Regions from separate parts of the Paenibacillus rhizovicinus genome, predicted to be linked through region 1. Evidence: a T-box and tRNA genes for the amino acid it is inferred to sense, from the RefSeq annotation. Region 1 holds a T-box; the other regions hold tRNA genes.
The links. The T-box of region 1 lies ahead of tyrS (tyrosine--tRNA ligase). A T-box ahead of a tRNA ligase gene usually reads a tRNA of that ligase, here a tRNA-Tyr.
Positions count from the first base shown of each region.

Region 2: it encodes a tRNA-Tyr, which carries the amino acid that the T-box ahead of tyrS (tyrosine--tRNA ligase) is inferred to sense. The anticodon was not compared.
Region 3: it encodes a tRNA-Tyr, which carries the amino acid that the T-box ahead of tyrS (tyrosine--tRNA ligase) is inferred to sense. The anticodon was not compared.

Region 1 covers NZ_CP048286.1:6,401,447-6,405,702, reverse strand. The annotation lists gene GZH47_RS28620 (NfeD family membrane protein) at 1-438, opposite strand, end outside; gene tyrS (tyrosine--tRNA ligase) at 653-1,906, opposite strand; T-box leader at 1,956-2,242, opposite strand; gene GZH47_RS28610 (transglycosylase domain-containing protein) at 2,483-4,256, shown strand, end outside.
Region 2 covers NZ_CP048286.1:3,244,568-3,248,823, forward strand. The annotation lists gene GZH47_RS14390 (VOC family protein) at 1-29, shown strand, start outside; gene GZH47_RS14395 (alanine racemase) at 142-1,227, shown strand; gene GZH47_RS14400 (RidA family protein) at 1,274-1,738, shown strand; tRNA gene GZH47_RS14405 (tRNA-Gly) at 1,813-1,883, opposite strand; tRNA gene GZH47_RS14410 (tRNA-Pro) at 1,897-1,973, opposite strand; tRNA gene GZH47_RS14415 (tRNA-Cys) at 2,006-2,076, opposite strand; tRNA gene GZH47_RS14420 (tRNA-Gly) at 2,086-2,160, opposite strand; tRNA gene GZH47_RS14425 (tRNA-Leu) at 2,164-2,250, opposite strand; tRNA gene GZH47_RS14430 (tRNA-Leu) at 2,261-2,346, opposite strand; tRNA gene GZH47_RS14435 (tRNA-Lys) at 2,363-2,435, opposite strand; tRNA gene GZH47_RS14440 (tRNA-Gln) at 2,445-2,520, opposite strand; tRNA gene GZH47_RS14445 (tRNA-Tyr) at 2,528-2,611, opposite strand; tRNA gene GZH47_RS14450 (tRNA-Thr) at 2,619-2,694, opposite strand; tRNA gene GZH47_RS14455 (tRNA-Phe) at 2,717-2,792, opposite strand; tRNA gene GZH47_RS14460 (tRNA-Asp) at 2,807-2,883, opposite strand; tRNA gene GZH47_RS14465 (tRNA-Met) at 2,920-2,996, opposite strand; tRNA gene GZH47_RS14470 (tRNA-Val) at 3,023-3,098, opposite strand; tRNA gene GZH47_RS14475 (tRNA-Glu) at 3,175-3,249, opposite strand; tRNA gene GZH47_RS14480 (tRNA-Ser) at 3,273-3,363, opposite strand; tRNA gene GZH47_RS14485 (tRNA-Asn) at 3,369-3,444, opposite strand; tRNA gene GZH47_RS14490 (tRNA-Ala) at 3,462-3,537, opposite strand; tRNA gene GZH47_RS14495 (tRNA-Ile) at 3,551-3,627, opposite strand; rRNA gene GZH47_RS14500 (23S ribosomal RNA) at 3,744-4,256, opposite strand, start outside.
Region 3 covers NZ_CP048286.1:4,809,380-4,813,635, forward strand. The annotation lists rRNA gene GZH47_RS21590 (23S ribosomal RNA) at 1-857, shown strand, start outside; tRNA gene GZH47_RS21595 (tRNA-Asn) at 948-1,023, shown strand; tRNA gene GZH47_RS21600 (tRNA-Ser) at 1,029-1,119, shown strand; tRNA gene GZH47_RS21605 (tRNA-Glu) at 1,125-1,199, shown strand; tRNA gene GZH47_RS21610 (tRNA-Val) at 1,279-1,354, shown strand; tRNA gene GZH47_RS21615 (tRNA-Met) at 1,382-1,458, shown strand; tRNA gene GZH47_RS21620 (tRNA-Asp) at 1,493-1,569, shown strand; tRNA gene GZH47_RS21625 (tRNA-Phe) at 1,584-1,659, shown strand; tRNA gene GZH47_RS21630 (tRNA-Thr) at 1,685-1,760, shown strand; tRNA gene GZH47_RS21635 (tRNA-Tyr) at 1,768-1,851, shown strand; tRNA gene GZH47_RS21640 (tRNA-Trp) at 1,861-1,934, shown strand; tRNA gene GZH47_RS21645 (tRNA-His) at 1,955-2,030, shown strand; tRNA gene GZH47_RS21650 (tRNA-Gln) at 2,059-2,134, shown strand; tRNA gene GZH47_RS21655 (tRNA-Gly) at 2,140-2,214, shown strand; tRNA gene GZH47_RS21660 (tRNA-Cys) at 2,225-2,298, shown strand; tRNA gene GZH47_RS21665 (tRNA-Arg) at 2,314-2,390, shown strand; tRNA gene GZH47_RS21670 (tRNA-Leu) at 2,400-2,481, shown strand; gene GZH47_RS21675 (hypothetical protein) at 2,617-2,781, shown strand; gene GZH47_RS21680 (LiaF transmembrane domain-containing protein) at 3,110-3,397, shown strand; gene GZH47_RS21685 (PspA/IM30 family protein) at 3,493-4,191, shown strand; gene GZH47_RS21690 (PspC domain-containing protein) at 4,188-4,256, shown strand, end outside.

The DNA of each region.
Region 1 (4,256 bases):
ACTCGCGGCGATATGGTTCGTCAAACCCATCCCGGTCTTCACCGTTACTTCCCCGAACCCGCTGGACGGTATCGGCACCGTCACTTCGCCTCGCATGCCGGTCAGTTCTTTCATGGAATAACCGGTCGAATGTTCGCTCCGTTCCATGGGACGAATGTACAGATAATAAAGGCCGATTGCAGCCGCTATGGCGCCCAGGGCAGCAATGACTACAATCGCGGCAGTGCCGAGTGCACTGTGATGCAGGAGCAGCAATCCCGCTCCGCCGAAAACGGTAATTCCGCCGACGATCGCAGTCGGCTGGAGTACGGGTACGCCGTCCAGCGACAAGAAATCGAGCATGCCGTCCAGCGCGAGACTGAGCCAGTCGCCCAAGACCACGCTGACGATCGCGAACAATATGCCGCCGAATAAACAGCCGAGAAATAAGCCTTCCATGCCCTCCCTCCAATTCTTGCGATTCCATATTTTAGAATTCCATCCGTTATTTATTACGACAGGCGTGCCGAGAAGTTTCGCTCGACGTCAGAATTGCATCACCTGCATGGGCAGATGGATGCACGGATTGAATGTATTGGAAGGTTCGGAGGAGATAATAAAATAAGCTTACCCTGCGAACGCATTCGCACGATAAGCTTAGTACCGGTTTCCATTATTGAAGAACCACTTTCACGAATTTCCGTTTGCCAACCTGTACAATGTCTCCATCAGCCAGCGTAATCTCTGCCGACCAGTCCTCGACTTTGTGCTCGTTGATGCGTACGGCGCCTTGTTGAACGCTTCGTTTCGCCTCGCTGGAAGAAACCTGGAGTTCGAGCTTCGTCAGCAGCTTCAGAATACCGATGCGGCCATCCTGCAATTCGGAGACGGACAGCGTAGCGGATTGAATATCGTCCGGCAGCGCCCGCTTCTGAAATACGGTAATGAAATGCCGCTCGGCCGCCGCCGCCGCTTCTTCGCCGTGGTACATGTGCACGAAATTGCGGGCAAGCGCCATTTTGACGTCACGCGGGTGCTTGCTGCCATCTGCAATGCCGTCTCGCAGCCGATCCAGCTCTTCGCTGCCGATATCCGTTGCCAATTCGTAGTATTTCAGCATGAGCGCGTCCGGAATCGACATCGACTTGCCGTAAATTTGGTTCGGCTCTTCATCGATGCCGATGTAATTGCCCAAGCTCTTGCTCATCTTGTTCACGCCGTCAAGGCCTTCGATGAGCGGGGTCATAATGACGGCCTGCGCCGCTTTGCCGTATTCCTTCTGCAAGGTGCGGCCCATCAGCACGTTGAACTTCTGGTCCGTGCCGCCGAGCTCGACGTCGCTTTCAAGCGTCACGGAATCGTAGCCCTGCATAAGCGGATAGAAAAATTCATGTATGCTGATCGGCTGGCCGGATTGGTACCGCTTCGTAAAATCGTCCCTTTCCAGCATGCGAGCGACCGTCAATTTCGCCGACAGTGCCACGACTTCCGCGAAGTTCATCGGACCGAGCCATTCGGAGTTGTAGTACACCGTTGTCTTGGCCGGATCGAGCAGCTTGTAGATTTGCTTCTGGTACGTTTCGGCGTTACGCTTCACGTCTTCTTCGCTGAGCTGCTTGCGCGTCTCGGATTTCCCCGTCGGATCCCCGATGCGTCCCGTGAAATCGCCAATAATAAGCTGGACTTCGTGGCCGAGCTGCTGAAATTGTCTGAGCTTATGCAGTACGACCGTATGCCCGATATGAATATCCGGCGCGGAAGGATCAAGACCCAACTTCACTTTAAGCGGCTTGCCTGTCGCAACTGCATGTATGACCTTTGCTTTCATGTCGTCTTCCGGCACGATCTCGACAACGCCTCGTCGAATAACCGCCATTTGACGCTCGACTTCCTGCTGCTGCGCAGCCGTCAATTGTTCCCATTTCACCATGCGAGCCCATCCCCTTTTCGGAAAATAACAAAAAATCCTTCTGTCCTCAAGGGACGAGAAGGATTTGCTCGCGGTACCACCCTCGTTAGAGCCGCCGGCTTCCGTGCAGCGAACTGCCGGGAAGGCCGAACATGCGGCTCTCACTTCATTATCGTAACGGATATTATCCGGATGCAGACTACTGGAGAAACGATTCCAAGGGACTGGAAAACGTTCGTTCGTCCGATCGGCTCGAGGCGGTAATTCGACATGCGGCACGTACCGGTTTGCACCATCCACCGGCTCTCTGGAATCGCGGCCCGCATCTCTACTGATGCCTGTCAACGCGTATCAATATGCAATTGTAATTAAATCCATGATTCCGGAAGAAACACGCAGCGCCGGCGGTAAGTCGGCCGATCCCGTTTCTTTCTTGTGTCCCGTTATACCACAGACGTGCAAACAAAGTCAACGGAAGCCCGTAACAAGCGGTGAAATGGTCGAAGCATAGACAAATTCGTCGGCCAAAGACTCCTACTCGATTGGCGATTTATGCTATAATAATGACGTTAATCGGAGGAGGCTAATCATTCTATGGATCAAGACCGTCAACCGCACACAAAAGGATACAGCAAATGGCGGACTTTTGGAATCGTGACGTTCGTAACATTTAAATGGCTCTTTATCTTCGGTATTTTAATCGGATTGTTCGGTGCAGCCGCAGTAGCCGGCTATGTGGCCTCATTCGTAAAAGACGAACCCGTTCGCTCTAGAGAGGAAATCGAAGCGAAGATCGATGAGAACTCCATTACGGGCTTCGTGTATTTCAATGATGGACAAACTCCCGTGGGTCAATTGCGCACAGAAGAGGATCGGCGCCTGATCAAGCGGGAAGACATTCCCCCACAGGTCATCAACGCTGTTCTGGCGACGGAAGATAATAACTTCTACAAGCACATCGGCGTCGACTTCAACGGACTTGGCCGGGCGGTCAAGCAGAAGCTGCTGAACGAGGATACGCAAACCGGCGGCAGCACGCTGACCCAGCAGCTGGTACGTCAGGTTTTCCTGACGCTCGATAAAACAGACAGCCGTAAAGCGAAAGAAATCTTCCTCTCGCTGCGGATTGAACGTTTCATGACCAAGGACGAAATTCTGACCGCTTATTTGAATAAGGTCCAATTCGGCACGGGTAACAGCGGCTACAATCTGTATGGCATTAAGGCGGCTGCCAAAGGCATATTCAACATTACCGACCTGAACCAGCTCAATATCGCGCAATCCGCGTACTTGGCCGGTTTGCCGCAGCGTCCGTCCGCTTATACGGCTTTCACGAGCAAGGGCAAGTTTAATCCATCCGGATTCAAACTCGCCATGGACAGACAGCATATCGTATTGAAACGAATGCTGGAAACAGGCCGGATCAGTCAAGAGCAATACGACGAGGCGTTGGCCTTCGACGTCGAGAGTTCGCTGGCCAAGCCGACGGAGAAAGCATACTCGACATTCCCGTTCCTGATGCTGGAATCCGAACGCCAAGCGGCGGAGCTGCTGCTCTTGCACGAGAATCCGAACTTGACACCGGAAGACGTCAAGAAGAAGGAAAATGCACCGCTGCTTGAAGAAGCCCGGCAGCATCTGCTCCGCGGCGGTTATCACATCTTCACCACGATCGATAAGAAAGTGTACAACTCCATGCATAAAGTCGGGTCGGATCCGAACAATTTCGGAGGCGACAGCAAGGAGAAAGGCTTGGAGCAGACAGGCGCGATCATGCTGGATCACAAAACCGGCGCCATTCTCGGCATGCTGGAAGGCCGCGACTTCTATACGGAGCAGTTAAACCACGCGACGCAGATGACGCGTCAGCCGGGCTCCACAATGAAACCCATTGCGGCTTATTTACCTGCCATCGACAAAGGACTTATTCAGCCGGCAAGCGTCATCGACGATTCGCCGATCGTCATGAAGGACGGTCAGAAGGGCTATCACATTCCGATGAACGTCACGAACAAATTTTACGGCCTCGTGACGGCTAGGGATGCGCTGAACCGCTCGCTGAATATTCCGGCACTTAAAGTGTTCAACAATATCGTAACGATTCCGGAAGCCTGGAAATTCGCGAGAAAACTCGGCATCACGACGATTCAGCCGGAAGACGATTATGCGCAAACGGGCGTTATCGGCGGTCTGAGCATCGGGGTATCCGTCGAAGAGCTGACGAACGCATACGGCGCGATTGCCGATAACGGCGTCTTCAACGACGCTTACATGATCAGTCGCATTACCGATGCGGACGGCAAGGTCGTCTATCAGCACGAAGACAAGCCGCTTCGCGTCTTCTCGGAGCAGACGGCTTTCCTGATGA
Region 2 (4,256 bases), 3.2 Mb from region 1:
TTCATCAGCCTGACGAGAACGCCAAATAGCATTAGCTATGCTTAATCGTGCATAACGTAATTATAAGCCCGGCCTCCCGTGGCCGGGCTTGCATGCGCAATCGCATACAGGACTTGTCCCAATAAAGGAGGCTGAGCCGTATTGGAGACGCCATGTTTAATCATCGATGCGAAGCGAACGAGGAACAACATCGAACGGATGGCTGCGCGCGCGAAAGCATTGAACGTGCAGCTAAGGCCCCATGCCAAGACCCATAAGCTCCCCTCGCTTGCCGCGGAACAGATTGCCGCAGGCGCGGTCGGCATCACGACGGCCAAGGTCTCCGAAGCCGAAGTGATGGCACGGCACGGCATCGGGGATATTTTTATCGCGTATCCGCTGGTCACGCGGAGCAAAATCGAACGGGCCATCAAGCTCTCTCGCCAAATCCGGTTAATCGTCGGTACCGACAGCTACGAAGGGGCGCTGCGTCTGTCCGAAGCAGCCGAGCAGCAAGGCGTTGTCCTCGAGGTCCGTCTGGAAATCGATACCGGACTCAAGCGCACAGGCGTGCTGCGCGAGCATGCCCAAGAGCTCGCTTCCCTCATTCATAAGCTGTCCCATCTGCGGCTTCAAGGCATCTTCACCTTCCGCGGGCCGCTGCTTGACGGCAGGTCCACGCTTGAACTGGAACGCGCAGGCATCGAAGAAGGGACATGGATGGTGCAGCTCGCCGACGAAATGAGGGCCCTGGGCATTCCCGTCGCCGATGTCAGCGTCGGTTCGACGCCTACCGGCTTATATGCCGCAACGGTCAAAGGCGTAACCGAGATCCGTCCCGGCACTTATATCTTTAATGACGCGATGCAAACGAAGCTTGGCGTATCGACTTGGGAGGATTGCGCCGGATCGATTTTGGCTACAGTCATCAGCAGACCCAGCCCGGATTATGCAGTCATCGACGGCGGAAGCAAGACGTTCGCTACAGACGTGCAGCCGAATACGGAGCCGCTGCTGCTGCATGGTTTTGGCCATGTGGTTGAACTTCCGGAGGCGGTATTGGAGCGGATGACCGAGGAACACGGCATGCTGCGGCTGCTTCCCCATCACGAGCTGAAGGTCGGCGACCAGATACATATCATCCCGAATCATATCTGCAGCACGCTGAACCTGCACAACAAACTATACTGGGCCGAAGCCGGCCGATTCGATGAGCGGCCGATCTTGGCCCGCGGAATGCTTGAATAGCCATGCTAGCTCGTTTATCAGCTTGGATTGGGAGGAGAACGAAACCATGTCCGTTATCGAGAACCGATTGAAAGAACTCGGCATCGAGCTTCCTGCCGTCGGCAAGCCCAAATTCAGCTACATCCCCGCAAACCAAACCGGCAACCTGCTCTATCTCTCCGGTCAGGACTGCCGCATTGACGGCGTGTTGATGTTTGAGGGCAAGCTTGGCAGCGAGCTCACCATTGAACAAGGGCAGCAAGCGGCGCGTCAAGTCATCATTAACTGCCTCGCCGTCATGAAACATCATCTCGGCGATCTCGATCGTGTCGTCAAAATCGTCAAAATGCTCGCCTTCGTCAACAGCGCCCCGGGGTTCGCCGATCAGCCTTACGTCGTCAACGGCGCTTCCGATTTCCTAATCGACGTCTTCGGCGAGAACGGCCGGCACGCGCGATCCGCGATCGGTACGAGCGAGCTGCCCTTTCACACGCCCGTAGAAATCGAACTTATCGTAGAGATACGCGACTAGTCCCATCGAACCCGTTAGCAGCCAAAAAAGAGGCCTTTATCCGTTAGGATACAAGGCCTCTTATCATTAAGGTAAGCGGGTGATGGGAATCGAACCCACGCCATCAGCTTGGGAAGCTGAAGTTCTGCCATTGAACTACACCCGCAATCAAGCAGATATGGTCGGGATGACACGATTTGAACATGCGACCCCCTGGTCCCAAACCAGGTGCTCTACCAAGCTGAGCTACATCCCGTGAACAAAAGCAAATTCAAAACGAAACAGCCAAGGCGCCACCCAGATTCGAACTGGGGGTGAAGCTTTTGCAGAGCTTTGCCTTACCACTTGGCTATGGCGCCATACAAAAATGGAGCGGAAGACGGGAATCGAACCCGCGACCCTCGCCTTGGCAAGGCGATGCTCTACCGCTGAGCCACTTCCGCAATTGGTGCGGTCAAGAGGACTCGAACCTCCACGTCATTGCTGACACTAGAACCTGAATCTAGCGCGTCTGCCAATTCCGCCATGACCGCAAATATGTAATGGTGCGGTTGATGGGACTCGAACCCATACGCCCAGTGGGCACTACCCCCTCAAGATAGCGTGTCTGCCAATTCCACCACAACCGCATAAAACAAGGAAAAGTGAGTCATGTAGGATTCGAACCTACGACACCCTGATTAAAAGTCAGGTGCTCTACCAACTGAGCTAATGACTCAAACTAAAATGGCTGGGGATCTAGGATTCGAACCTAGGGAATGACGGAGTCAAAGTCCGTTGCCTTACCGCTTGGCTAATCCCCAATAAAAATGGTGGAGGATGATGGATTCGAACCACCGAACCGTGAGGAAGAGATTTACAGTCTCCCGCGTTTGGCCACTTCGCTAATCCTCCATGAAAATGGTGCCGGCGATAGGAGTCGAACCCACGACCTACTGATTACAAGTCAGTTGCTCTACCAACTGAGCTACACCGGCATATGTTGTTGCTTGTCTTAAATGGTGGCTCGGGACGGAATCGAACCGCCGACACGAGGATTTTCAGTCCTCTGCTCTACCGACTGAGCTACCGAGCCTTACTTGGTTATAATGGCGGAGCCGACGGGATTCGAACCCGCGGTCTCCTGCGTGACAGGCAGGCATGTTGGGCCACTACACCACGGCTCCACATTATAATTTCTCGGTAAGACACCGAAAGTAAATTGGTTGCGGGGGCAGGATTTGAACCTGCGGCCTTCGGGTTATGAGCCCGACGAGCTACCGGGCTGCTCCACCCCGCGTCATTTCAAGCCTTGCTATGCATTTATGGTGGAGGCTGACGGGATCGAACCGCCGACCCTCTGCTTGTAAGGCAGATGCTCTCCCAGCTGAGCTAAGCCTCCATAATGTTTAACCCCGGGTTCCCCGAAAAGTACTCGGATTAACCTGCAGCGCATTACTTCACTTTTGGGGGTAAATTGGTGACCCGTAGGGGACTCGAACCCCTGTTACCTCCGTGAAAGGGAGGTGTCTTAACCACTTGACCAACGGGCCTTGAACAAGAATAAGAAGAGTTCTGGCGGAGAGCGAGGGATTCGAACCCTCGAGACGCGGTTAGCGCCTACACGATTTCCAATCGTGCTCCTTCGACCACTCGGACAGCTCTCCAGAAATGGCTCCCCGAACAGGACTCGAACCTGTGACAACTCGATTAACAGTCGAGTGCTCTACCAACTGAGCTATCAGGGAATAGGTGAAACAAGTATTGGTGGAGCCAAGCGGGATCGAACCGCTGACCTCCTGCTTGCAAGGCAGGCGCTCTCCCAGCTGAGCTATGGCCCCGTAAAGGAAGATATGGTTGGCCTTAGTGGACTCGAACCACCGACCTCACCCTTATCAGGGGTGCGCTCTAACCAGCTGAGCTAAAGGCCAATAAAAAACCCACTGCAAGGTGGGATACTCTTTAAATGGTCATAGAGATAACACCTTGAAAACTGGATACGAAATCATTGCAGAACATTTAGCTGGTTGTCTCTGGGTAGAGACGTTAGGATAAGCCCTCGACCGATTAGTATTCGTCAGCTCCACGCATTGCTGCGCTTCCACCTCGAACCTATCAACCTCGTCGTCTTCAAGGGGTCTTACATACTGGGAAATCTCATCTTGAGGGGGGCTTCACGCTTAGATGCTTTCAGCGCTTATCCCGTCCGCACTTGGCTACCCAGCGATGCTCCTGGCGGAACAACTGGTACACCAGCGGTGCGTCCATCCCGGTCCTCTCGTACTAAGGACAGCTCCTCTCAAATTTCCTACGCCCACGACAGATAGGGACCGAACTGTCTCACGACGTTCTGAACCCAGCTCGCGTACCGCTTTAATGGGCGAACAGCCCAACCCTTGGGACCTACTTCAGCCCCAGGATGCGATGAGCCGACATCGAGGTGCCAAACCTCCCCGTCGATGTGGACTCTTGGGGGAGATAAGCCTGTTATCCCCAGGGTAGCTTTTATCCGTTGAGCGATGGCCCTTCCATGCGGTACCACCGGATCACTAAGCCCGAC
Region 3 (4,256 bases), 1.6 Mb from region 1:
GCAGGTTACCCGCGACAAGACGGAAAGACCCCATGGAGCTTTACTGCAGCTTGATATTGGACTTTGGTACGATCTGTACAGGATAGGTGGGAGCCTTAGAAATCGGAGCGCCAGCTTCGATGGAGGCATCGTTGGGATACCACCCTGATCGTATCGGAGTTCTAACCTGGTACCGTAATCCGGTACAGGGACCGTGTCAGGTGGGCAGTTTGACTGGGGCGGTCGCCTCCTAAAATGTAACGGAGGCGCCCAAAGGTTCCCTCAGAATGGTTGGAAATCATTCGTAGCGTGCAAAGGCATAAGGGAGCTTGACTGCGAGACCTACAAGTCGAGCAGGGACGAAAGTCGGGCTTAGTGATCCGGTGGTACCGCATGGAAGGGCCATCGCTCAACGGATAAAAGCTACCCTGGGGATAACAGGCTTATCTCCCCCAAGAGTCCACATCGACGGGGAGGTTTGGCACCTCGATGTCGGCTCATCGCATCCTGGGGCTGAAGTAGGTCCCAAGGGTTGGGCTGTTCGCCCATTAAAGCGGTACGCGAGCTGGGTTCAGAACGTCGTGAGACAGTTCGGTCCCTATCTGTCGTGGGCGTAGGAAATTTGAGAGGAGCTGTCCTTAGTACGAGAGGACCGGGATGGACGCACCGCTGGTGTACCAGTTGTTCCGCCAGGAGCATCGCTGGGTAGCCAAGTGCGGACGGGATAAGCGCTGAAAGCATCTAAGCGTGAAGCCCCCCTCAAGATGAGATTTCCCAGTATGTAAGACCCCTTGAAGACGACGAGGTTGATAGGTTCGAGGTGGAAGCGCAGCAATGCGTGGAGCTGACGAATACTAATCGGTCGAGGGCTTATCCAAGAACATGCTCTTTAGCTAAGCTAAGCAAGAAACCTTCGCAAAAGTTCGTATCCAGTTTTCAGGGTGTAAGTTGCCCGAATAACATACTGTTCCCTGATAGCTCAGTTGGTAGAGCACTCGACTGTTAATCGAGTTGTCACAGGTTCGAGTCCTGTTCGGGGAGCCATTTCTGGAGAGCTGTCCGAGTGGTCGAAGGAGCACGATTGGAAATCGTGTAGGCGCTAACCGCGTCTCGAGGGTTCGAATCCCTCGCTCTCCGCCAGATACGGCCCGTTGGTCAAGTGGTTAAGACACCTCCCTTTCACGGAGGTAACAGGGGTTCGAGTCCCCTACGGGTCACCAATTTCTCTAAAAATTCTTCAAAAAATGACTTGCAATGAGCATAGTAAATGAGTTATAGTATTACTTGTCGCTCAAACATGGAGGCTTAGCTCAGCTGGGAGAGCATCTGCCTTACAAGCAGAGGGTCGGCGGTTCGATCCCGTCAGCCTCCACCATAATTGCATAGCAATGATTTCTAATGACGCGGGGTGGAGCAGCCCGGTAGCTCGTCGGGCTCATAACCCGAAGGCCGCAGGTTCAAATCCTGCCCCCGCAACCAATTATCTTCGGTGTCTTACCGAGAATTATAATGTGGAGCCGTGGTGTAGTGGCCCAACATGCCTGCCTGTCACGCAGGAGACCGCGGGTTCGAATCCCGTCGGCTCCGCCATTATAACCAAGTAAGGCTCGGTAGCTCAGTTGGTAGAGCAGAGGACTGAAAATCCTCGTGTCGGCGGTTCGATTCCGTCCCGAGCCACCATTTAAGACAAGCAATAAGTTAATATGCCGGTGTAGCTCAGTTGGTAGAGCAACTGACTTGTAATCAGTAGGTCGTGGGTTCGACTCCTATCGCCGGCACCATTTTCATGGAGGATTAGCGAAGTGGCCAAACGCGGGAGACTGTAAATCTCTTCCTCACGGTTCGGTGGTTCGAATCCATCATCCTCCACCACTTTTTTATAGGGGCATAGTTTAAGGGTAGAACAGCGGTCTCCAAAACCGTTAGTGTGGGTTCAATTCCTGCTGCCCCTGCCAATTTCAAATAGTTATATATGGCGATCGTGGCGAAGTGGTTAACGCACCGGTTTGTGGATCCGGCATTCGTGGGTTCAATTCCCATCGGTCGCCCCATTTTAACTATAAGTATGAAATTAAATGTTGGGGATTAGCCAAGCGGTAAGGCAACGGACTTTGACTCCGTCATTCCCTAGGTTCGAATCCTAGATCCCCAGCCATTTACGCGGAAGTGGCTCAGCGGTAGAGCATCGCCTTGCCAAGGCGAGGGTCGCGGGTTCGATTCCCGTCTTCCGCTCCATTCTTCATCTGGCGCCATAGCCAAGTGGTAAGGCAGAGCTCTGCAAAAGCTTTACCCCCAGTTCGAGTCTGGGTGGCGCCTCCACAACTTCATTAATTTGTGCCCTTAGCTCAGCTGGATAGAGCGTTTGACTACGAATCAAAAGGTCAGGAGTTCGAATCTCTTAGGGCACGCCAACAAAAAATGCCGGCGTGGCGGAATGGCAGACGCGCGCGACTCAAAATCGTGAGGGAAACCGTGGAGGTTCGAGTCCTCTCGCCGGCACCACTTTTACAATGAATAACGAAAACATAGACGCTGATTGGACATAGTCCAGTCGGCGTTTTTTCGTTTATAGTGTTGTTCAACTTCTCGGCGCTTTGTACATATACATCTGTAAACGATGTTGAGGAGAGGATGCCGATGACCGACTTCGAAGAAAGACTGATTGCCGTATTGAAAGACATCAAAAGCGAATTAAGTATGGTGAGTAAGCGGTTGGACTCCATTTCCGATCATATCGATGATTCGAGAAGAAGCTTGGATGTATTGAATGAGTTAGTACAGGTAATTGCTTATTCGGATTGACGTGCTGAAGTACGTGGATTAGGAAAATCGCTTATTCAAGCCTGTTGGATCACTGATCTTGCAGGCTTTTTGTCATCTCTACTTATATCTTCATCAGAACTACACCGGAGAAGCGGATAATGTGATAGGCTGCGTATGAAAGCGGCAGTTCAGTCTGAGGGTCTGTAGAGTCCCCGCCTGAGGTCTAGGGTGAAATACCGTCGCGGGTCCGTTTTGAAGAATGCGAAAACAACCTACAATAAGGACATAAGCAAGAAACGAAACATCAGCAACGCAAAGCACGTAATGAGCTAGTAAGATTGATCGAATTGAGAGGCGGTGACATAACATGAACGGAAAAAATGCACTTGGCGCGGTTTTGGTTGTTTTTGGCGGATTGATGGTGATGAAGTTTCTTGGCATTCACCTCGGTTGGATCGTTGGACTTCTGATGCCTTTCATCCTGATTGGTCTTGGCGTTGTCGGGGTTAGAAACGACAGCAAAGTAATCGGCTCGATCCTGATCGTCGTAGGCGGCTTGATGCTTCTCCCGAAACTCTTCGGCTTGTTCTCGCTTCTGCTTGCGATCGTATTGATCGTATGGGGCGTGGCGATGTTTAAAGGAAAGCGAATTTAATCTATCACCTGGTTTGAATCGCAGTAATGACGGTAAAAGACATTTCGGATAAGCCGCAATAATCGTTAACGTTCGGAACGAAGGAGGATCAAGCAATGAGCATTTTGCGAAGAGTGAGGGACATGACGGCTGCGACGTTGAACGAGCGGCTGGAGAAGGCCGAGGATCCCGTTAAGCTGATCGATCAGTTTCTATGGTCGACGCGGGAGGAAATCATTCAGGCCGAGAAATTGTATCAACAGTGCGCAGGACACGGCAACCATTTGAAAACGCAATGGCTGCAAGCGGAGCAATTGAAAGAAAAACGCGAACAGCAAGCCATCATCGCGTTGAAAGCAGGCGAAGAGCATGTTGCCCGCATCGCTCTGATGGAGAAAGCGTCAAGCGAAGAGCGCGCCGCTCAGTACCGCGAGTTGTATGAACAAGCCGCTCAAAGCATCAGAGAGCTGGAAGAACAGCTTCGCGAGCTTCGCAGCGAGTATCAGAGCGTTTACGATAAGCGGGAGTATTTTGCGGCACGGATGGAGTCGCTTCGGCTGCAACAGCGATTGAACGAGCGTTACACGCAAAATGGCGTTTTCAACTCTGCGCCAGGTCAGCAATCCTCCGGGATATTCCGCAGGCTGGACGACCGAATCAGCGACATGGAGCTGGAGGCTCGCAGTCTCCGCGACCTGCGCAAGGCAGGACAGGATTGGGTTACTAGTGCAGGACAGTCGGTACAAAATGTGATTGAGCGCGAAATGGAGCAATTGAAGCGCAAACTGCAGCAGGAAGGATGGAAATCGCAATGAAGAAGCTGTATCGATCGCGACGCGACAAAAAGTTGTTCGGCCTCTGCGGCGGACTTGCCGAGTTG